Regions from separate parts of the Bacillus tuaregi genome, predicted to be linked through region 2. Evidence: riboswitches for the same ligand, from Rfam matches in the RefSeq annotation. Region 2 holds a riboswitch; each other region holds the start of a gene.
What was found. Region 2 has a riboswitch for thiamine pyrophosphate ahead of thiT (energy-coupled thiamine transporter ThiT). Riboswitches for the same ligand answer to the same signal wherever they lie in the genome.

Region 1 (8,033 bases), on a different contig from region 2:
CCATTGGTAATATCACTGATTGTGAAGTTCCTAAAATTAAATCGATCCACTACCTTGGAAAATTCCTTATCCGCTGTTTTAACGGTTATTTTTCCATTAACATACTCAGAAGTATGGATTAAATTTTCCCATTCATCCAATGCTGCCTTTTCAATTGAATCAACTTCCTGACCAGTTGAATCTTTTACGGAAACATCATAATAATAATCGAACGGAGTATTCACATCCATTGAAGTACCCTCAAACTCTGAATTCTTCCATTCAACATCAAACTTAAGCTTATCGTCAACTTTTAAGGTTTGATTATTTTGTATATCGATTGATTTTATATCAAAAGCAATTCTCCAATATTCTTCGCCTTTTTCAATGGAATAGATTGGCCTGATGCTCTCATATTCCCCCTTCGTCAAATAAAGAGAAGTAATTCCTTCTGGCATTCTAGGGTGATAGATTACATTATATTTATCTCCTAAAGAATATAATGGAGCGGCCCCATCAAACTTGTAATTGACTGGCTGACTTTGCTCTATTTCAAATGTAACAAGAGCCAATTCCTCTTCAGTGAACTGGATTTTATTGTTCGTTTCAGAAACAGTAAAGTTGTCTTTAAATAAGCTGTAGGACGCATCCGTTCCAACTGTATTATATTGAATATTATAGGTCCCGACAGGTACATAGGATCCTGTTGAAACATAAGCAGATAAAATTCCTTTTCCGCTATCATTTGTTAAATTAAGCGCTAGATTATTATGTTCTTTTGTTTCGTCAGAGAATGGTACCTCTGCTTGTAAAAGAACATGATTTTCAGTCGTTAATGGCTTAATGGTTCCACCTTCGAGCTCTTTTTTCGTTAATTTTTCAATAAAAAGATATCGATTCGTTTTGATAACGGCGTAATAGGTATCTGCTAACGAAACATCAATATTGGTCACGTTAATCCTATATCCATTCTCCTCTTGAACCTTTTCTGGTGTCGAAAATTGAGCGGTATTGGAACCCATATTTTCCCGATAAGCGATAATTTCAACATCTACAGATGGAAGGTTAGTAAAATGCTCACCTTGAAGTGTAAAGGTAATACTTCCATCTATAATGGAATCCTCACCTTTGCCATCCTCTACCTTTGTTGTTAAAAAGTAGGTAATAAAGCGTTGTAATTCCGCTGTCTTTTCATCTATTTCCTGCTGGCTGTAGCCATATCCCTCATGCATTTCCTCTGCCTCTGCAATCAGAGCCTGAAGGGCTTGAAAATCTTCCGCAGGATATTGACCTGGTTGTGTACCAATCGTTACTTGATTAGCAAGGCGCTGCGCCCGATGCCATTCATATTCAAGTTCTTTTCGGTCGACATGAACGATATTGTTTCTAAATTCTGTGATAGAAGCTTGGAGACGGCTTACTTCAGAATCGATCATATCTTGTGTTTCTTCATCCACACTTGTATTTTCATCATAGATTTTTTGGGCTTGATCCATTGCTGACTTTAGCTGGTCCAATGCTTCTTGAGTCACATTGCCTTCTTTGTCCCCAATGGCTGCCTTTTCACGTAAATTCTCAGCTGTCAAAAGCAATCGTTGCAATTCGAAATTATCGAGTATCTCAGTGAATTCAATCGGGTGGCCTTCCTCCGCTACTACAGTAACACCGACTCGTTTTACAGCCTTTTCGATATGGGCATTATCACCATATTTAATAGTTGCATCGCTGCGGATAATCAATTGCTCTATATTACTATTAATTTGGATATTTTCATTTCCTTTATCAATAATCACATTTGTAACCGGTGCTGAAATAATCGTATTCGCTTCAGATTCAATCCAAACGGTTCCATTGATAGCTGCGTCTTCACTTTCTGCTCTTACCTGGATAGCTGAACCTGAAGTAATTTTAATATCACCCTTGAAGGTTGTATTACCGATTAGGACAATGGATTGATCCCCACCACCATCAAAGGTATGCATGGATTCCTCTGCATCCTTAACATTTAATAGGGTTAAATCATATACGGTGTCCGCGATAAGCAGATTATGAATCGTTGCGTTTTCTATTGTAATATCATCGCCATATACAGATAGATTCTGTACAATTGAATGATTGAAATTTATCGTTTCTTTTTCAATTTCCTCAGGTATGATTATTTCCTGTTTGATTATTCCCCTAAAATTGGAGGTAAATCCTGCAGTTATTTCAATCTTTTCTACGCCTGATTGTCCGACAGCATAGTTAAACGCTTCATTTGTTGTGACTTTTGCTGTTTTTCCATCATCCTTTAGCACATATCCTTCAGGAATGAATTGATCGGATAATTCATTTATTTTAGCAATTACTTCTATTAACTTCGTTTGAAGTTCTGTGCTTACTAGCTCTCTCTGTGAAGGTGTCAAGGCATTCCATGCTGTTTTTGCCTCATTTACAGCCGTTTCATCTGACAATGAGAGTGCATCCACAGCCGGTAAAGCTGTAATTTTCTCTATTACTGCATTGGCAACTGTTTGATCTGGTGCTGGTGTGGTTGGAACGCCACCTCCTCCAGAACCTCCACCGGTTGATGGACCTGGTGCTGGTGTAGTATCCGGATTGGTTGATTCATCCTCTTTGTTTTCCTGCTGGGATTGCTGTGCCCGAAAGATAAAGGTAGCCAGCTGCGCGCGGCTAACTGGATCATGCGGGGCAAAGGTTGACTTTGTTTTCCCTTCGGTTACTCCATTATCATAGAGTGCCTCTACAAATTCCCCATACCAGCTATTTTCTGGTACATCTGTGAAAGTAGTTTTTGAGTCCTGCTTGTCCTTCAGCTGAAAGGCATGGGAAATCATCTTCGCCATTTCCGCACGAGTGATTCCTTTTTCAGGTGCGAATGTATCCTTCGTCACCCCTTGGACAATTCCCGCTTTTACTAAAGCCGCAATTGCACTGTAGAAGCGATAATCTGTCGTAACATCTACAAATCCTGGATTTTTTACATTTTCCACTTCCAGCTGTAGAGCCTGAGCCAATATGGATGCTGCTTGACCACGAGTGATGGCCTGGTATGGTCTGAACGTCCCATCCTCATACCCCTTAATCGCACCCTTTTCTGTTAGGTGAAGAACAGCCTCATAATAATATGTACCACTCTCTATATCTGTAAAACTAGCAGCTTCTACATTTAACGTATTACCTGGTAAAACCGCAGCAACCGATGAAGCCATAACCGTTGTTGCCATTGTTGCTGAGATAAATTTCTTATAGTTTTTTGACCTAGCCAATGAAAGACCTCCATTATTCATTCTCTAATTTGAAATAACCTTTATTCACTTTCCCTGAATATGAGTCGTTTATATGTCTGGTCTTTCAGCGAAAAACCCCATTATTCAAAATTTTCCATATAGAGACGCAATTCACGTTTTATCATATAGTAATATTTTACTAGCAGTCAACCACTATGAACTGGGACAGGAGGACAGGTCCTTCGTCCCACCAAATATTCCCAAAAATTTCTCTACTTGCAGCGTTTCCTCTAACTAATAACCGAAGAACTCAGGAGCAAATCTATCCCAGAATAAGTAATAAAAAAAGCCATATCACTATAAGATATGACTTACTTCCTACCCTTTTCCATGATCACTTTTGGGTTCAGTTCAGACCTGTCCCTGTATCCCAATCGAAATTCGACTATTTCAATTACTATAGGAGTTCCAGCATAGATGGTTCCTCCTATGTTTTTAATCATTAATTTTTTCTTTTTGATTTTATAAGCCTTTCCCTCCTGCATGATTCCATTAATGTAGAGATTACTATATTTGCTTTTCCCTTTATAAGGGAATTTTTTTATGGATTTTCCAGCATCATTGATGAATTGGTATGCAGGAATCACCTGGTATTTCTCCAGGCAGATATTATGTTTTGCTTGATAAAAGAATCTAGTTACTCTGGGCTGAATGTATATATTTTTTATCAAAAGTGAAAAATCACGAAGAAATTTTTTATGCGGACGTGATGATTTACGAGCCATAAAAAACTGTCCTTTCTTCTATCAAATTCGCTCGTCGAATTTGCGTCCGGATTACCTGAGCTCACTCGATAAACTACCTTTAAAAAATCCGTGACATCCGCCGGAGGCTTAACTTCATTCAGCCAGGGTTTGAACCCCCACTGAATCGAAGCACCCTTTGCATTCATCTCCCACTTGTAGAAGTGGAGAACTTCTGATGAATGAAGTTAAGGAGCCTGCAAGACTCCTTTTTCTTTTTCATTAGGTTGTAACCGTTGTAGAAGAAGACGGAGCATAATTTAGAACCTCAACAACAATTGGTGTATCTGCTGGAATGTCTCCTCCTCCTGCTGGAACATCAATAGCCAATGAACCGACACCGGTTGCACCAGGTGTATAGGTTGAGATACCTTCCATTTGTAATACACCATTCACGTAAACATTAAAGTAGCTATTATTGGCGGCTAATGTCGGAAGCGATGTAACTTCTGCACCTGCATCGTCAAAAAAACTTGCCGCATCAATGGTTAAAGTAGAACCGGCCGCTGTTAAAGCGTTTGTGACATGAAAAAATCTTGTATCCGCAGGAACAATTTCAGTGGTGGTTGTAGCAGTAACAAGAAGCTTCATCAATTGGAGTGCCATATTGTGTCACCTCCTTTTTCAATGATTAGTATTATTCTATTAAGGAATTGGACAAGTTGATTGTTTGTTAGCTGATTTTTGAGGGACAAAGGTCCCTTGCCCCAGCATAGGATAACGGACCTGTCCCTATGTCCCCATTCCTATTTTCCATTTTTTTCTTTTATTTTAAAAAAGCCTCCTGTATACTAATCTCGAATCGAATAGAAATAACTAGGGGAGTCCAATGAGTTGGGCTGAGAAAGGAACGCGTTGAAGTTTCTTGACTCTTGGGACCTGATCTGGTTCATACCAGCGTGGGGAAGTTAGCATAATTGTAGCCATACTACTTCTGCATACAGATTAGCCGGGTCCAACCTTTGATTGGATACCGGCTTTTTTATGTACTTCATAAGCGTTATCAGCTTTCCACTTGTTGTGATCGGTATCTTGTCCTTTATTTTTCAAAAAAAGGAGAGATTTATGATGTCCATGTCCAACCATTCTGCAAACGAACAAAGAATTTCCATCAAGGCAAATTTTTCAGGTAGCAAGAAGGTTTATGTCACTGGTTCTCGGCCTGACATGAAGGTTCCGATGCGGGAAATCGAGTTAAGCCCGACCAGTGGTTCTTTCGGAGAATCCGAGAATCCACCTGTTCGTGTATATGACACGAGTGGACCTTATACAGATCCAGATTATTCCGTTGATATTACGAAAGGTCTTCCTGCCCTTCGCAGCCCATGGATTCATGAGCGTGGCGACGTGGAGGAGTATCTGGGTCGGGGTATCAAGCCTGAGGATAATGGCTATCTAAAGGCAAACGATCCACGCGCCAATCGTAACGTGTTCCCTGGGTTAAAGCGGAAACCATTACGTGCGAAAAAAGGCCAAAATGTTACGCAGCTTCATTATGCCAGAAAGGGAATCATCACGCCTGAAATGGAATTCATCGCGATTAGGGAAAAGATGAAGCCTGAATTCGTACGGGATGAGGTGGCAAAGGGTCGGGCGATTATTCCGTCTAATATCAACCATCCGGAAGCCGAGCCCATGATCATCGGTCGCAGCTTTCATGTGAAAATTAATGCGAATATTGGCAACTCTGCTGTTTCATCCTCGATTGAGGAGGAGGTTGAAAAAATGACCTGGGCAACGCGCTGGGGCGCTGATAATATTATGGATTTATCTACCGGAAAAAACATCCATACGACACGGGAATGGATTATTCGTAACGCAGCGGTGCCTGTGGGAACGGTCCCACTCTATCAGGCGCTGGAAAAAGTAAACGGGGTTGCGGAGGATCTGACCTGGGAGGTTTACCGTGATACTTTAATCGAACAAGCCGAGCAGGGCGTGGATTACTTCACGATTCATGCGGGAGTTCTTTTACGATATGTCCCGTTAACCGCCAAGCGTGTAACGGGGATTGTCTCTCGCGGTGGTTCGATCATGGCACAATGGTGCTTACACCACCATAAAGAAAACTTTTTATATACACACTTCGAGGACATCTGTGAAATCATGAAATCGTATGATATTGCCTTTTCATTAGGAGATGGCTTGCGTCCTGGCTCAATTGCCGATGCAAATGACGAAGCACAGTTTGCCGAATTAGAGACTCTTGGAGAGTTAACGAAAATCGCTTGGAAGCATGATGTCCAGGTCATGGTCGAAGGGCCGGGGCATGTTCCCATGCATCTGATTAAGGAGAATATGGATAAACAGATAGAAGCATGTCAAGAAGCCCCTTTTTATACACTGGGACCTCTGACAACCGATATCGCTCCTGGCTATGATCACATCACATCGGCGATTGGAGCAGCGATGATTGGCTGGTATGGTACTGCGATGCTATGTTATGTCACGCCAAAAGAACATTTGGGGTTACCGAATCGGGATGACGTTCGTGAAGGGGTTATCACGTATAAAATCGCAGCCCATGCGGCTGATTTAGCAAAAGGACATCCGGGAGCACGCCTTCGCGATGATGCCCTATCGAAAGCTCGTTTTGAATTCCGCTGGAGAGACCAGTTTCATTTAGCCTTAGACCCTGAACGCGCCATCGAATATCATGATGAAACCTTACCTGCAGAAGGAGCCAAAACCGCCCACTTCTGCTCCATGTGCGGGCCCAAATTTTGCAGCATGAGAATTTCCCAAGATATTCGTCAATACGCAAAAGAAAACAAACTTGATACGAACGAAGCGATTGAAATAGGTATGAAGACCAAAGCTCAAGAATTTAAGCAATCCGGCGGAAACCTCTATCAATGAAAAACGCGGGGACTGATTGTCCCCGCATTCGGATTATCGACAAATAGCGGGTGGTGCCTGTCACTTTCTTCCAAATACCGACAAATAACGGGTGGTGCCTGTCACTTATATACGTTCTCCCCCTCCCTTTCATTTATTCCGCATTCATAATAGACCATTGTACAATTTAATGAGTGTTGGTTTGTGCTTTTGGATAATTCAAATGGGTAATTATTATCTATATAATTTGTTTATAGAATCATTATTTGCATTTGGAAAGGAGAAATACCATGCAGCGTCAAAAATTGGTTATTGCATTAGGAGGCAATGCATTAGGGAAAAACCCTCAAGAACAAATTAGTTTAGTTAAGAAAACCGCAAAGACGATTGCAGAATTTGCAAAAGACGATTATGACATAATTATTGGACATGGAAATGGTCCTCAGGTAGGAATGATAAATCTGGCATTTGATTTTGCTAGTCTTAATGATAAATCAGTTCCATCCATGCCATTTGCTGAATGCGGGGCTATGAGCCAGGGCTATATTGGTTACCATCTGCAACAAGCAATTCAAAATGAATTGGCTAAACAACGTATTTTTCGACCTGTGTGCACAGTAGTAACTCAAGTAGTTGTAAATCAATGGGATTCCGCCTTTTTAACCCCCACAAAACCTGTAGGTATTTTTTATAGTAAAGATCAGGCTGATAGGTTTGCAAAAGAAAAAGGCTTTGTATTTGTTGAAGATGCCGGTCGGGGCTATCGTAGAGTGGTACCTAGTCCATTACCAGAGAGAATTGTCGAATTAGGCTTGATAAAGGAATTAGCAGATAGAGGTGAAATCGTTATAACAGTTGGCGGTGGCGGTATCCCTATTATCGAGGGAATAGACGGGTATCAAGGAGTTGCAGCTGTTATTGACAAAGATCTTTCATGTGCTAAATTGGCAACTGATATCCAAGCAGATATGTTGTTAATTTTGACAGCGGTAGATCAAGTCTGTGTAAATTACAATACAGTAAGCCAAAGAGGCCTAAGTTATCTTAGCACTGAAGAAGCAAAGAAGTATATTATGGAAGGACAGTTTGCAAAGGGGAGTATGCTTCCGAAGGTTGAAGCCTGCTTAACCTATTTGGAAGCATGTCCACAGGGTAAGGCAATGATAACGTCCTTGGAAAATGC
Region 2 (8,033 bases):
GAAATTATATTGTTAAGTATTTAGGTACGTATAATTACACGATTTATGATGCAGTTCAAAGCACGAAAGCCTCAGCGCAGCGGGTTACGGCAGACAGTAGTGATATAACGGAAGTGATTAACTTTACGCAATCTAATTATGCCGAGCCAAATCCAGCTACATTTGGGATAGGAAAGGGAATGAACGTGATTTATTTCCATCTCGAATCGATTCAAAGCTTCTTAATTGATTACACGCTGCACGGGGAGGAAGTAACACCGTTTTTAAACTCTTTAACTAGAGAGCCTAACACGATGTATTTTGATAATTTCTTTCACCAAACAGCACAAGGAAAAACAGCGGATGCTGAATTCATCCTTGAAAATTCATTATATGGATTACCACAAGGCTCAGCATTTACAACAAAAGGATTAAACACTTACCAGGCAGCGCCTGCTATTTTAGACCAGCAGGGCTATACATCTGCTGTCTTTCATCCGAATTCAGGAACCTTCTGGAATCGTAATGAAATCTATAAATCCTTTGGATATACAAAATTCTTCGATTCTAGCTACTATGAAATGAAGGAAGAGGACTTAGCTGATTATGGATTAATGGATAAGCCATTTTTTGCAGAATCGATTCCCATGCTAGAAACATTACAACAGCCATTTATGGCGAAGTTTATTACGGTAAGTAATCATTACCCGTATCCAATTGATGAAGAGGACGCAACCATTGCCCCTCATACAACGGGAGATAAATCAGTTGACACGTATTTCCAAACGGCTCGCTATGCTGACGAAGCCTTACAAGAATTCTTCAACTATTTGAAGGAATCAGGTCTATATGATAACTCCATTATCATCATGTATGGTGATCATTATGGAATCTCTAAAAATCATAATAAGGCCATGCAGCAGGTATTAAATAAAGAAGAAATTACTCCTTTCGATAATGCGGATTTACAGCGAGTTCCATTATTTATTCGTGTTCCTGGCATGCAGGGGGGAATTAACCATGAATACAGTGGGCAAATCGACATTCTGCCTACACTCCTTCACTTACTAGGTACGGATACAAAGGATTATGTCCAGTTTGGTACGGATTTACTATCTGAAGAACATGATGAGTTGATCCCATTTAGAAACGGGGAATTCGTAAGTCCAACCATCACATCTGTCGAAGGAAGATATTATGATTCAACAACAGGTTTAGAGCTTGATGAGACTCGATTGGAAGAAGCGAAGCAAAATCAAGAAATTGTTCGCCATAAGCTTGCTTTGTCAGATAAAGTGGTAAATGGGGACCTATTGCGATTCTATAACCCAGAAAACTTTACTCCGGTCGATCGTTCTAAGTATGATTATACAAAACCTTCATATGACTCCTATGAAGAATAAGTAAAAATTGTATTAAGCTTGAAGAAGGCTGCCATATGGCAGCCTTCTTCTCGTGTATCGTACTTTACATCTGTCGAAATGGAATTAGCTTGGAGCTTCAGCAATAAATCTCTTTACAAAAAAATCAGCACGCTTACATGTGCTGATTTTTAGCTTCCAAAAATCAATTGGAAAAAGCTTTTCTTTTTACGAGGCTTATTCTTTTCAATTTCAATGCTTGCGGCTATTTCAGATTTTTCTCTTATCACATTCTCCAGCTGGGTGACTCTCTCCGTTAATATGATTATTTGCTCTTGAAGCTCTTCCATTTCTCTTCGATGCTGTAAGATTTGGTAGGATACAACATCATCAGCTTTCTGTTGGAGACTGATTTCCAGACTTTTGACTTTTTGAGCCAATTCATCTATATCCCCATCCGGCTGTTTTTGTTTGAAGGTACCTGCCCGTTTTGGAAGCTGTATGGAAATATCCTGTAATAGGGTTCCTTCCTGAAGCTGCTTCTTCACCTGCTTTAATAATTCTATATCCTCTTCGGAAAAAATAAAATGACCTAGTTCATTTCTTTCCATCTCTAATTTTAGTTGTTTTACCCATCTTTGGACAGTACTAGTCGAGATTCCTAGCAATTTAGCAACTGCTCTTGTATTCAATCAAATCCCTCCCTTTTTCTACTAATTCTCCTTTCTCTATACCATTCCTTCAAGGCTGACAAAAGAAGAAGGAATTCGTCAATAAAAGTGATGATTTCGCCACTTATCGAAGGAAAGGATTGCTTCAAGTGTTAGGAATCGAATTGATGATTCATGATAAAAGTTCTTTCAAGAAAATATGTGTCATAGGATGTAAATAGCAAAGTATAATAATCACTAAATGTGGGAGGGATCCTATGATACAGGAATTGGCAAATGCCATTAGAAATAAAGATGTTATCCTTTTTGTTGGATCTGGTGTTCCCAAAAATTTAGGATTACCTGTGTATTCAGAGTTAATCAACCAAATGGCTGAGAATCTTGGCTTTGAACCATCACAATTCAACTCTTGGGGAAATGGTGATTTTCTGATTATGGCTGAATTTTATTATAATCAAAAAGGGACATTGGGTGCTTTAAGAAGCTGGATGGATCGATTATGGCATCATTCCAATATTCATATTGGAAAATCAGAAATATATAAATTGATTATCGACTTGGATTTTCCCGTAATTTATACAACAAATTTCGATCGCTGGCTTGAGTATGCGTACGATTTTTATAAAAAGGAATATACAAAAGTGACTAATGTAGCGGATATTGCAAGGATTAAAATGAATAAAACACAAATTATCAAGTTCCATGGAGACTTTGATGACGATTCATCACTTGTATTAACGGAATCGAGTTTTTTTAAGCGACTTGACTTTGAATCGCCATTAGATATCAAGCTGCGTTATGATTCTCTTGAAAAATCGATTTTATTTATTGGCTATAGCTTGTCAGATATCAATATTCGCTATATGCTATACAAGCTTCATAAACAGTGGAAAGAATCTAATCATGAGCATATCAGACCAAAATCGTATATTTTATTAGTTGAGCCTAATCCTATTAAAGAAAGTATATTAAAGGATAGAGGTATTATTCCCATCGTCTCTGCAAATGAAGAACCAGGAACAGCTTTAACGAACTTTCTAAAGGGAATTAAAGAAAAACTATAAACTTCAATCAGCAAATGCTTTTTGTAGCAAAAGCTTGCGACGGTATAGAACTTTTCCACTTCTACAAGTGGAGGATGAATGCAAATATCAATTCCATTCATATGTTTCATCATACCACATAGCAAGTAAAATAGGGGAGTAGTTAAGTAATAATTGTAATTATTCTGAAAAATACTATAATTTTAAATTGAAATTAGGAAGTGAGTGTTCATCAAAACTTTTTGCTAAATTTCAGCAAGTTTCACGAATTTCCTTTCATGCTCGGAAAAAGTAGGTTATACTAAAAAATGAAAATGTCAACAAAACGTAACCACAAGGGGTGCATATTTGCTGAGAGTGAACAATTATTTGTTCTAACCCTTTGAACCTGTTAGATAATTCTAGCGTAGGAATGTGGTATGAATGGATACAAAACATGAATCTATTCTCCCCTTGAGGCTCAACGTTTTTTGATGAAAGGGGAGTTTTATATGAATAAAGTAAGGCTAACAGCTTTGGTAGAAGCTTCTTTTTTTGCTGTATTTGCCATTATTCTTGATTTTCTGCCATCTATTAAGCTTTCACCATCCATTTCCATTTCATTCGCGATGGTACCTATCTTTATCCTTGCTTTCCGTTGGGGAGTGAAGGTAAGCGTGATTTCAGGTTTTCTTTGGGGAATCTTGCAAATTGCCATGGGGGAAGCCTGGATTGCCACACCTGTACAGGGATTTATTGAATATTTTCTTGCTTTTGCTTTTATTGGTTTAGCAGGGCTTTTTCACAAGCAAATCCAAAGCAATTTACAAAGCAGCAAGAAGAAAAAAGCTATTGCTTGGATTGTGGTAGCAGTTATTGCAGGCAGCTTTGCCCGATATTTCTGGCATTTCCTCGCAGGGGTATTTTTCTTTGGTAGCTATGCACCTGAAGGAATGTCACCGGTATTATTCTCGTTTCTAGCAAATGGAGCAACCATGCTCGGTTCAGCTGTCTTATGCTCCATTGTTGTCGGGCTGCTCTTGTCCACTGCGCCAAGATTAGTTATTCGTAAGACAAAGGATACTGCCACAACACATAAACATGTCTCATAATAAAAAACCCCCCTTAGCTAATCTCTAAGGGGGTTTTGTTTAATTATGGTGCTCTCTGCCATGAAAGGCTTGGACAAAAACTTATTCGGTTTCTTCTTTTGCTGATAGTTTATTTTCAAGTGCTTGGATTCTGCGCTCTAGCTCCTGATAGTCTTCTTTTGTCACGAGATTTAAATTGGTTAAAGCCTGATTCACTCTAGTCTTCACGATATCATCTATTTCTTGCTTCGCTTGTTCACCTTTTTCAACCCATTGCTGAATCAATTCTTTTGATTCATTTCTGCTCACTTCACCTTTTTGTACAAGTGTATCAACCATTTTTTCAACTTGTTCCTTTGTAACAACTGCTGCACCTAACCCGAGTGTAAAAACCTGTTTAAAAAGATCCATTCAAAAATACCTCCAGTTGATAAGTTTCATTTATGGATACTGATGAAAAATAAAGTAAATATTAAATATTTACCCAGCAAATGAGCACCACAAACTTGATACTCTTATCATACACCATTTGTCAAAACTTGCGTAATTTATATGCAGTATAGCAGGATTAATCATATTATAAAAAATACAAAAAGGGCGAACTTATTTGAATATTTGTGATGCTCATCACTTACAAGTCTTTCGTAGTCTAGTACCTTTTAGAAAAAGAAAGGTGATATAGTGATGAGTAAAATAAGAGATATTCTCTCAACCCCATTGAATACAACTGATTTAATTCAAGAGTGCTTTATGAAAGAAAATGTAGAAGTCATCTTTACTTCAAGTGATCCAACCCTGTCGTCGTTTTCTGCACACCTTCAGCAGGAGGGGAAGATTCAATCAGTAATAATGCAACATGAACAGGCCATTGTCCATGCTGCCGATGGGTATGCACGAGCAACCGGAAAGATTGGCGTAGTTATTATTCCTGCAGGCTCCGGTATTACCAATGCCATTACAGGTATTGCAACTGCCCAAATGGATTCAGTCCCGCTTGTTATTATTTCCATTCAACCTACACCAAAGCAAAAAATGGAATGTGACGATTCTCGGACAATCGATACATTCGGAATGACGTTACCCATTGTTAAGTATTATTTCAAGGCAATTGATCCAATTAATGTACAAAACATCATAACAGATGCATTTAAGCTTGCCTTCGAAGGACGCCCAGGACCTATCCTAATCGAAATTCAGGAAGAATTACTTATGCGTAGTATCCCAGATTCAAGAGTTCATTTTGCAGAAAAGGAAAGAAACAAGCTGACTAAAACAATTTCTCCTAAACGAATAGAGCAGGTAAAAAACGAAATCATAAACGCAAGGAAGCCCGTCCTCTTTGTTGGAGGTGGAGTAACGATTTCTGGAGCTGCTCAACTAGTAAAAGAGTTTGTTGAAAAAACAAACATTCCCGTTGTCAGCACGATGATGGGGTTAGGAGCCTTCCCAAGTGACCACCCTTGCTTTTTAGGTATGGTTGGGATGCATGGAACTTACGCAGCAAACAAAGCTATCCATCGTTCTGACTTGCTCATTTGCCTTGGTTTACGTTTTAGTGACCGTGTAACTGGAAAAATCAGCGGATTCTCACCTAAATCACGTAAAATACAAGTGGATATTGACAGTGCTGAAATAAATAAGATTATTAAGGTTGATATTCCAATTGTATCTGATGTAAAGGATTTTTTATATCAATTAAATCCAATGGTAGAATCAGGAAATACAAACGAATGGCTTAATGAAGTATCTTCTTGGCAAAAGAAGGTAGCCCGTTATTCGGATTCCGATTCAAACAGTCAATTAAAGCCTCAGCAGGTGGTTGAATTGCTAAATCGTTATTCAAATAGCCAAGCTATCGTTGCAACGGATGTTGGACAACACCAAATATGGACTTCTCATTATTATCCATTTAACATGCCTCGAACCTTTATTACTTCAGGTGGCTTAGGAACAATGGGCTATGGGCTGCCAGCTGCGATTGGTGCCGCACTGGCCAAAACAGGAAAAGAGGTTATTCTGGTTAGTGGAGACGGTAGTTTCCAAATGAATTTTCAGGAATTAATCACAGTAGCCCAATATCAGCTTCCCATTAAGATTGCTATCCTTAAGAACAGTTATTTAGGTATGGTTCGACAATGGCAGGAAATGTTTTATCAAGGTCGCTATTCTTCCGTAAGGATGTTATCACCTAACTTTGTAGCATTAGCATCTGCGTATGGAATCGAGGGATTAAAGGCAAATAATCTTAAAGAAGCAGATAACATTATTCAACAGGCTTTTCAACAAAACAAGCCCTTTATCATGGAATTTGATATTACAGAGGAAGAAAATGTATTTCCAATTGTTCCTCCAGGCGGAAATAACACGGAAGCCCTTTATAAAAAATAACTAATTCAAGTATACATAGGATTTTATTAAGCTCTTAGGACATCAATGGACACTCTACAGATGTTCTAAGGGTTTTTTGTGATTATTTTTTCCTATATATAATGGTCATACTTCTCATACTTTTGAGGATACTATCAATAGTAACAGGAGGGGAAAAAATGGTAAGCATTCCAAACGAAAGTCATCAAATGGGCTGTTACAATGAATATGATCCTTTAAAACGGGTGATTGTATGTCAACCACAATTTTTGAAAGTCCGTGAAGAAATCAATAAAAAACAAACTCAAGCTCAGAATGACGAAATTCAAATTGAAAAGGCACTAAAGCAGCATCAGGAATTCCTTTCTACATTACAACGTTACGGTATAGAGGTAATTTCTGTACCGTATCATAAGAGATATCCGGAGCAAGTATTTACTCGTGATATTGGTTTCACACTAGGAAAGACCATTTTTGTTGCGGACATGGCAAATGCTGTCCGTGAAGGTGAAGAGAAATACTTAAAGCTATGGCTTGAGGAAGATGGGATTTCCTATTACAACATTATTGGCGATAGAATTGAAGGGGGAGACCTTCTAATAGATGAGGATACCATCTATGTAGGCTTAAGTAAGCGTACAAATCAACAAGCAATAAACCACCTAAAAGAACTACTACATAAGCAATTCCATTTATACACGATTGATTTCCATGATAAATTCTTACATTTAGATTGCGTGTTTAACATTGTATCGTCAGACCATGCCTTAATTTACCCAAAGGCACTACATTCGAAAGACATAGCTACTCTGCAATCACGCTTTGAATTCATTGAAGTTCCGGAAGGAGAGCAAGCAACATTGGGAACAAATGTATTATCAATTGGAAATAATCGAATCATCAGTTTGCCACAAAATCAAAAAGTCAATCAGCAGCTGAGACAGCATGGCTTCGAAGTAATTGAAGTGGATTTCTTGGAAGTTGTTCAAGCAGGCGGGTCGTTTCGTTGTTGCTCACTCCCGATTCACAGAAGCAAGGAGAATAAATAATGATGTGGAAGAGCTTGAAATTCAAGCTCTTTTTTATATAAAAATAACAAATTTACTATTTTAATATTTTAAAATAGACTAATAATTATCATTTTATGGTATTATTAACCTAATGAAAAAACGGGACTATTATAGGAGGAGACTATTTTGTTTTTTAAAAAAAGTAGGTTAATAGAAAGAATGGACTTTTCAAAAGGAAGAGCGGAGCTCGAAATGAGCCTTAGTAACGAGATTGCAAAACAAATCAAAATGATTGGTTTAACAAAGGAAGACCTGCGGATTATCAATACGCTACAGCCTTTTGTTTTGGAGAATATTGAGCAGATTGTGGATCAATTTTATCGTAATCTTGAAAACCAGCCTTCGTTATTCACAATCATTAATCATAACAGTACCATTGACAGACTAAAATTCACGCTAAAAAGACATATTTCAGAGATGTTTGATGGTGTGATAGACCAAACCTATTTTGAAAAACGGATACGAATTGCAC
Region 3 (8,033 bases), 300 kb from region 2:
CGGGAGCCTGAATTGATTAAACAATGGGAAAGAAGTGTGCAAGCAATTGTAGCTGGACGAGAATTGCCGGAGCCACGATTGAAACAGCGAACACTGGAGGATCTTGAGCTTACCTATAAAGCTATTGGCCTGCATCTCTTATTTCTCTATCGGTTAAATAAGCGTACGAATGCTCTTTATTGGGAAAGGATTCGTGAGGAAACCAGTATGCTTGTACATGAACAGCTAAAAACGGAAGTGAAGAACATGCAAAAACAATGCCGTAAATGTCAGAGGAAATTACCGTGGGATCATCGTTACTCTATTTGTCATTCATGTTATGCAAAAAGGTACGGAGACCGATTTGAATATTGAGTGCTCGAGAAGGAATTTATGCAAAAATATAGTCATATGATTATCATCACAACTTTGGGCAGTGATATATGTTACTTTTATAATGAGAATAGTTATCAATATATTTTATTCTGCTGCTCCATGAGCATAGAAAATTAGATAAAAGAGGTGTGAAGTGTGAGTAATGAATTAGTTGAGCAAATATATGAAGTACTTGAAGAAGTGATGGATCCAGAGCTCGGAATAGATATTGTCAATTTAGGGCTAGTCTATGAAGTCGAAGTTAACGAAGAAAAGCAGGCATTTATCAAAATGACCATGACATCTATGGGTTGTCCAATGGCTGGTCAAATAATGGCTGATGCGAAAATGAAGCTGTCAATGAATATAAAGGAGTTAACAGATATTCAAATTGATATTGTCTGGAATCCGCCCTGGGGGAAGGACAAAATGTCTCGATATGCAAAAATTGCTTTAGGGGTACGGGATTAATGAAAAAAGGACACTTTGCTTGTGAGCTAAGTGTCTTTTTATTATTTTAAAATAATTGTATTTTTAATGTGAGTAGCCCATATTTCTTGATATTTCTTGGCTTGCAGCAATTATTTTTTTGGCAATAACTGGTATTTTATGTTGATTGATTCTTTGCTTTGGACCAACAATGGAAAGGGAAGCAATCACTTTGCCGGTATAGTCATAAATAGGTGCTGCAATTGTTACAACCCCTTCTGAAAATTCCTCAAAGCTGTAGGCAAAGCCGTTTTCTCTTATTTCCTTTAGATGTGCCCTTAATTCGTCTGGATTTGTAATCGTATGTTTCGTGAACTTTTCTAAGCCATTTTCAATAATAGTATTAACTACAGCATCGCTTGCGAAAGCCATGAATACCTTTCCTGAGCTTGTGCAATACGGAGGATTCCTTTTTCCAACATGGGTTAAATAACGTACTGGGTGGTTACATTCTACTTTTTGAATATAGATGACCTCCAAATTGTCAAAAACGGATATATGTGCCGTTTCACCAATTGTTTCGACTAATTTATGGAGTATGGGCTGTGATTCACGGTATATATCCATGTTACTGTTAATAACTCCGCTTAATGTGAGAATCGAAAACCCTAAGCGATAGGTCTTTTTTTCCGGATCCTTAAAGACAAAGCCTTCACTGGCTAGTGTTGCCATTGTCCTTGAGACCGTACTTTTATTCAATCCAAGTGATGTGGAAATTTCGCTTATCTTCTTTTCTGGTTCATCCATTGTAAAGCTGTTCAAGATTCGCAAAGCATTTTTTACAGAAGAAAGATAAGTTTCTCCTTCATTAGCCTGTGCCATGAGTAATCCTCCTCAATTCATTTCGTATAAAAAAACATGGTTGCTATATATGAAACAATATATCAAAAAAATCCCAGGAATAAAAGAGTGGAAATTGAGAATCCTTCATTCTTTTTACCTAGTTAATCATTTAAAAGCAGTGAAAATACAAAAAAATTGATCAATTTTTCAATTTGTTGCATATAGAGCAACTCGTGAGTTGTATATGAAACTCGGTAGCGTTATCATTACTCTAGAAAAACAAACCAATATGAATTATAATCAAGGAGGATGCTTAATTATGTCAGTTGACACTAAAAATACAATTGTTGAACCAATCGTAAAAGCGTTTGATTGTTTACATTTTATTGACGGTAAATTCGTTCCATCTGTTGATGGTAAAACATTTAATAATGTAAATCCTGTAACAGAAGAAGTATATGGTACAGTTGCTGAGGGAAGTGCAGCGGATATCGATTTAGCGGTTGCAGCTGCTAAACGTGCTTTTGAAGAAGGTCCTTGGGGAAAAATGAGCACACAGGAACGCTCAAAGATTATCCGTAAGGTTGGAGATATCTTAGAGGCAAGGCAAGAAGAAATTGCCCAATTAGAGTCATTAGATACTGGTAAGCATCTTAAATTCTCCCGTCACGTTGATGCTCCGCGTGCAGCAGCAAACTTCCATTTCTTTGCTGATTATATGATTTCTGTAGGAACAGAAGCATTTCAAGATGAAGTACACGGTGCGATTAACTACGGATTCCGCCGCCCAATCGGAGTAGTTGGATTAATCCAGCCATGGAACCTTCCATTATTCTTATTAACTTGGAAACTAGCACCAGCATTAGCAGCGGGATGTACAGTAGTCATTAAGCCTTCTGAATTAACACCAATGACGGCAACAAAGCTTATGGAAATCCTGAAAGAAGCCGGCGTTCCAGACGGAGTTGTAAACTTAGTTCATGGATTTGGACAAGGTGCTGGTAGTGCCATCAACAAACATCCTGATATTGCGGGTATCGGATTTATCGGTCAAGTGTCTACTGGTGCTAAGATTATGGAAGAAGCTTCTAAAACATTGAAAAAGCTTTCTTTCGAATTAGGCGGTAAAAACCCTAATATCATTTTCTCTGATGTAAATATTGATGAAGTTGTTGAAACAACGATTAGATCAAGCTTTACCAATCAAGGGGAAGTATGTGTCTGCGGTGAAAATATCTTTGTAGAACGTTCCATCTATGATGAATTCGTTGAAAAATTAGCAGCAAGAACAAGACAATTAAAAGTTGGTAACCCATTTGATATGGAGTATGACCAAGGGGCATTGGTTGCGAAAGTACATTATGATAAAGTAATGAGCTACTTCAAAATTGCGGAAGAAGAAGGTGCTACTTTCGTGACAGGCGGTAAGCGTCCTGAAGGTTTAGATAAGGGATATTTCGTTGAGCCAACGATTATTACGGGATTAGAATATGGTGCTCGTTGTACTCGTGAAGAAATCTTTGGACCAGTTGTTTCAATTATTCCATTTGATACAGAAGAAGAAGTCATTGCGATGGCCAACGATTCCCGTGTCGGATTAAGTAACACAATCTGGACTAACGATATCCGCCGTGCACACCGTGTTGCACAATCAATCGAATCTGGATTATCCTACATCAACTGCTGGTTCGTTCGCGACTTCAGAACTCCATTCGGTGGTACAAAAGACAGTGGGCTTGGCCGTGTCGGCGGTGTACACAGCTGGGAGTTCTATACAGAATTAACGAATATTTGTGTGAAACTATAATTCTATAACTGACTAAAGACATATTGCACGGTTATATGGTTACGACCGTGCGATATTTTCATAATCTTCACAGACGTTTCATTAATAAGGTTATTTTTAAAATTTACATAAGAGAGAGGATGAATGAAATGACAAGTAAAATTGAAAAATTTGCTGCGGCTCTTGCACAGGCAGAAGCAACTAAAGTAGGAACTGATCCACTTACTACTGTAGATCCGGAAATCAATGTGGATGAGGCTTACTACATTCAATTAGAAAATATCAAAAAGAAATTAAGTGAAGGACAAAAAATTGTCGGTAAAAAAATCGGTTTAACTTCTGTAGCGGTTCAGAAAATGTTAGGTGTTGATGAACCGGATTATGGTCATCTGTTAGACAGCATGGTAGTGGAAAACGGCGGAACGGTTGATATGAAAGACATGCTTCAGCCAAAAATAGAAGGTGAAATTGCCTTTGTTTTGAAAAAAGATTTAAAGGGTCCTAATGTGACAGCAGTTGATGTTATTCAAGCAACAGATTATGTGTTGCCGGCTATTGAAATCGTTGACAGTCGTGTACAGGATTGGAAAATCAAGCTGCCAGACACTGTAGCAGATAATGCATCTTCAGGACTATATGTATTAGGTGGAAAACCTACAAAGTTAGAGGATATTGATATTGAATTGCTTGGCATGGTTTTATATCAAAATGGTGAAATGATTAATACAGGTGTCGGTGCAGCGGCACTCGGCAGTCCTATTACATGTGTAGCCTGGTTAGCTAATCGTCTAGCCGATTATGATATTTCTTTGAAAGCTGGTGAAGTCATTCTTTCCGGAGCTCTTTCAGGTATGGTCGTAGCCAATGCTGGAGATTCATTCACAGCAAGATTTGCCCATTTAGGACAGGTTAGCGTTAATTTCAAATAATTCGTTCGAGATAAATGATTTTACAAGGAGGAAATAGATGATGGCAAATGAAATCATTAAGAAAATTACCGATTATTTAGTATCTGCAGAGGTAGAAAAGCGTGAAGTGGTAAAAGTAACTTCAACCATTAAACCGGATTTAACTGTTGAAGAAGCATACCAAGCACAAGAATTACTTGTTCAAACCAAATTAGATCAAGGTCACCGCATTGTTGGACCTAAAATGGGACTTACAAGTAAAGCAAAATGGGACCAAATGGGTGTATCTGAGCCTATTTATGGCTATGTTTTTGATTATATGCTAGTTGATAATGGCGGAGTTGTCCCATTCCAAATCCATCCAAAGGTTGAAGCGGAAATTGCATTCCTAATCGGCGAAGATATTGAAGGACCTGGAATTACCGGTGCACAAGTATTAGCGAAAACAGAATATGTTTTACCTGCGCTTGAAATCATTGATAGCCGTTATGAAAACTTTAATTTCACATTGACAGATGTTATTGCAGATAATGCATCTACATCTAGAGTGGTATTTGGTAATACATTGAAGAAGCCTAGTGAGCTTGACCTTGATTTAGTAGGCTCTACATTATCTATCAATGGACAAATTAAAGAATTAGGAGCAGGTGCTGCTGTATTAGGACATCCTGCTAATGCCATTGCCGTTCTTGCTAATATGCTAGCAAGAAAAGGACAAAAGATTAAGAAGGGCGATTTAATTCTTTCTGGTGCGCTAACAAGCGCTGTACTGTTAAACGTTGGGGATTTTGTATCAGGCAAATTTGACGGTCTTGGTGAAGTTACTTTCACAGTCGGTGAATAATTTAATCCTAATCATGAGAGGGGTATTGCTATGCCATTCATTCAAATTAACATTATGGAAGGTCGACCACCTGAAAAAATTACAGAATTAATCAGCAATGTGACAGACACTGTATCAGAAACTCTTGGAGCTCCGAAACAAACTGTTCGTGTATTAGTTACGGAAATGCCTAAGACACATTGGGGAATTGGTGGAGTACCTGCCAAAGACCTTGGAAGATAATTTCTCATATTATAAAAATCGAACTGATCTGACATCAGTTCGATTTTTTGCGTTACCCATCTTATAGTTTGAAGCAATTCCCATGAAAATATTTGCAATTTCTCTGCAAAACCTTCAATATTATTAGCGATACAACCATATACATACCTTGGATGATTATGAATGAATACTACATAAAGGATGGGTAACATGCTACGAAAACAAATAATGTTATACGTTGAGAGATTATTAGCTGAAAAACAGTCAGCAGAAGGTGAAAAATACTCTGTTGAATTGTATAAGGAAGAGAAGGATTACATTGAGCGGCATAGATTGCTGCCGGAGGACTCGTCTGTAATCCTTATTGAAAAAGATCCAGCTTCTAGGTTTCAACAAGTATATATTGAAAGAAGCAATAAAGAAACGGAAGAATTATTAGCTGAGGAATCGACCGCTTTTTTAGATCAGCCTATTGGATATTTTAAGCAGAAGCTTGATGAATTTATGTACTTGGAATCTCCATGGTTTGAGGTGATTGGTGTTGATGCGATTTCATTTGAAGCAGATAGTGTTTTTTACCATTATGATGTCATGCTGGGCTTAAAACTACCAAAAAAAGCAGAAAATAGGATCAAAGCCTTTTTAACTACCAATCTTCAGCAGGAAGATGCAACGTTTGATTTAATGTTTAGTGCAAATGACGGACTTTGGGATTTGAATTTTTCATTAAATAATCTAATGGAGTACAAAGAGAAATGGACGATACGGGAAGCCTATCATGCGATCTATGAGCTGCTGTTTCATTTGGTCGAGGAAATTGAAGAAGGTAGTTGAGCATTAATGTTTATACTACTTTCTAATTTCCTTCTTTACATTTTCTCAGTATAGCATTATGATTAATAAGAATATTAGAACATCTACTGGGGGTGCCCATCTTTTTGGGCTGAGAGAAAGACGGCTGTTTTTCAACCCTTTGGACCTGATCCGGATTATACCGGCGTAGGAAAGTAGGGAGTCAATCACTTTCTTTCTCGGCTACAACAAGTCAGGTCCAATAATGGGTCTGGCTTTTTTTACGTAAAAAAGGATGTTTAAGGAGGAATGGGAAATGAGAAAAACTATGGTACATGGACTGTTAAAAAGAATAAAAGAAATGAATCCACTCATACATAATATTACAAATATAGTAGTGGCTAATTTCTCTGCTAATGGGCTGCTAGCTCTTGGGGCATCGCCGGTTATGGCCGATGCTGTGGAAGAAGCAGCTGAAATGGCAAAAGCTTCTGCAGCTGTCGTCATCAATATGGGTACGTTGAATCGTGATACGGTAGAAGCTATGATTGCTGCTGGGAAAGCAGCAAATGAGAGTAATATTCCGGTCATTTTAGATCCTGTTGGTGTTGGTGCGACGTTCTTCCGAACTCAATCTGCTCAAATGCTATTAAAGGAAGTGCAATTTTCCGTTATTCGCGGTAATAGTGCTGAAATTGCAAATCTTATTGGAGAGAAATGGGAAGTAAAGGGTGTTGACGCGGGAATGGTGAAAGGTGATGTTTATAGCCTTGCTCGAGATGCCGCTAAAAGCCTTCATGCAGTAGTAGTTGTGACAGGAAAGGAAGATATAATAAGCGATGGTACCGTAACAAATGTTGTTTATAATGGTCATCCACTATTAACCAATGTTACAGGTACGGGCTGTTTGCTAACAGCTGTGATTGGGGCCTTTGCCGCTGTAGAAAAGAATTATTTGAATGCAGCAACTGCAGCACTTGTTTTCTATGGAGTGGCTGCTGAAATAGCCGCTAACAAAACAGAAGGACAGGGACAAGGTAGCTTTCAAACTGAATTTCTCAATCAGCTTTCACTTGTATCTTCGTCAGAAATTGATTTATATGGGTCATTTACTAGATTATAAGGAGGAGATTATCCTATGTATAAAGCGCTAACGATTGCAGGCTCTGATTCTGGAGGCGGTGCAGGAGTTCAAGCAGATTTAAAAACCTTTCAGGAATTGAATGTTTTTGGGATGACCGCTATTACAGCGGTTACAGCTCAGAATACATTAGGTGTACAGGGAGTTCAAGCAATATCGAAGGAAATGATTGCCTCACAAATTGACTCAGTAGCTGTGGATCTTGGTGTTGACGCATTGAAGACGGGGATGCTGTTTTCAAGCGAAATCATTCAAACAGTTGCAGAAAAGATTCAGCAATATGGCTGGGAGAAAGTGGTTGTAGACCCTGTCATGATTGCAAAAGGCGGAGCAACTTTGCTTCAGCAGGAGGCTATTACGGCGGTGAAAGAATACTTACTTCCTCAGGCATATATCGTTACACCGAATATTCCAGAAGCAGAGGAATTGACTGGTATTATTATCCAAACAGAGGCAGATAAGCTAGCGGCAGCAAAAAAATTAATCGATTTTGGAGTGAAGCATGTCATAATTAAGGGTGGACATGATAGCGATGTGAATGAAGCGGTTGATTTATTATTTGATGGTCATCATTCATATACATTTACAAGTCAACGAATTCAGACGAAAAATACGCATGGAACAGGCTGTACCTTCTCCGCAGCGATTACGGCTTGTCTTGCCAAGGGGTTATCTGTATATGATGCCGTTTCGCTTGCCAAAAGCTTTATTACGGCAGCGATTGAAGAGAATTTA

Region 1: it holds a riboswitch for thiamine pyrophosphate, as region 2 does, so the genes downstream of both, thiC (phosphomethylpyrimidine synthase ThiC) here and thiT (energy-coupled thiamine transporter ThiT) in region 2, are expected to answer to the same signal.
Region 3: it holds a riboswitch for thiamine pyrophosphate, as region 2 does, so the genes downstream of both, thiM (hydroxyethylthiazole kinase) here and thiT (energy-coupled thiamine transporter ThiT) in region 2, are expected to answer to the same signal.

The regions. Positions count from the first base shown of each region.
Region 1 is NZ_LT629730.1:92,950-100,982, reverse strand. Features, by position in the region: gene BQ5321_RS01175 (S-layer homology domain-containing protein) at 1-3,248, opposite strand, end outside; gene BQ5321_RS01170 (DUF4183 domain-containing protein) at 3,581-3,994, opposite strand; gene BQ5321_RS01160 (DUF4183 domain-containing protein) at 4,235-4,618, opposite strand; TPP riboswitch at 4,821-4,935, shown strand; gene thiC (phosphomethylpyrimidine synthase ThiC) at 5,087-6,871, shown strand; gene arcC (carbamate kinase) at 7,141-8,033, shown strand, end outside.
Region 2 is NZ_LT629731.1:2,274,928-2,282,960, reverse strand. Features, by position in the region: gene BQ5321_RS13235 (lipoteichoic acid synthase) at 1-1,382, shown strand, start outside; gene BQ5321_RS13230 (MerR family transcriptional regulator) at 1,532-2,032, opposite strand; gene BQ5321_RS13225 (SIR2 family protein) at 2,269-3,075, shown strand; TPP riboswitch at 3,381-3,484, shown strand; gene thiT (energy-coupled thiamine transporter ThiT) at 3,546-4,145, shown strand; gene BQ5321_RS13215 (phasin family protein) at 4,227-4,535, opposite strand; gene ilvB (biosynthetic-type acetolactate synthase large subunit) at 4,809-6,512, shown strand; gene BQ5321_RS13205 (dimethylarginine dimethylaminohydrolase family protein) at 6,671-7,540, shown strand; partial or broken gene BQ5321_RS25110 (protoglobin domain-containing protein) at 7,721-8,033, shown strand, end outside.
Region 3 is NZ_LT629731.1:2,572,040-2,580,072, reverse strand. Features, by position in the region: gene BQ5321_RS14690 (helicase-related protein) at 1-354, shown strand, start outside; gene BQ5321_RS14685 (metal-sulfur cluster assembly factor) at 511-825, shown strand; gene BQ5321_RS14680 (IclR family transcriptional regulator) at 889-1,665, opposite strand; gene BQ5321_RS14675 (aldehyde dehydrogenase) at 1,946-3,433, shown strand; gene BQ5321_RS14670 (2-keto-4-pentenoate hydratase) at 3,562-4,341, shown strand; gene BQ5321_RS14665 (2-keto-4-pentenoate hydratase) at 4,382-5,164, shown strand; gene BQ5321_RS14660 (4-oxalocrotonate tautomerase) at 5,189-5,386, shown strand; gene BQ5321_RS14655 (branched-chain amino acid aminotransferase) at 5,576-6,199, shown strand; TPP riboswitch at 6,278-6,388, shown strand; gene thiM (hydroxyethylthiazole kinase) at 6,474-7,280, shown strand; gene thiD (bifunctional hydroxymethylpyrimidine kinase/phosphomethylpyrimidine kinase) at 7,296-8,033, shown strand, end outside.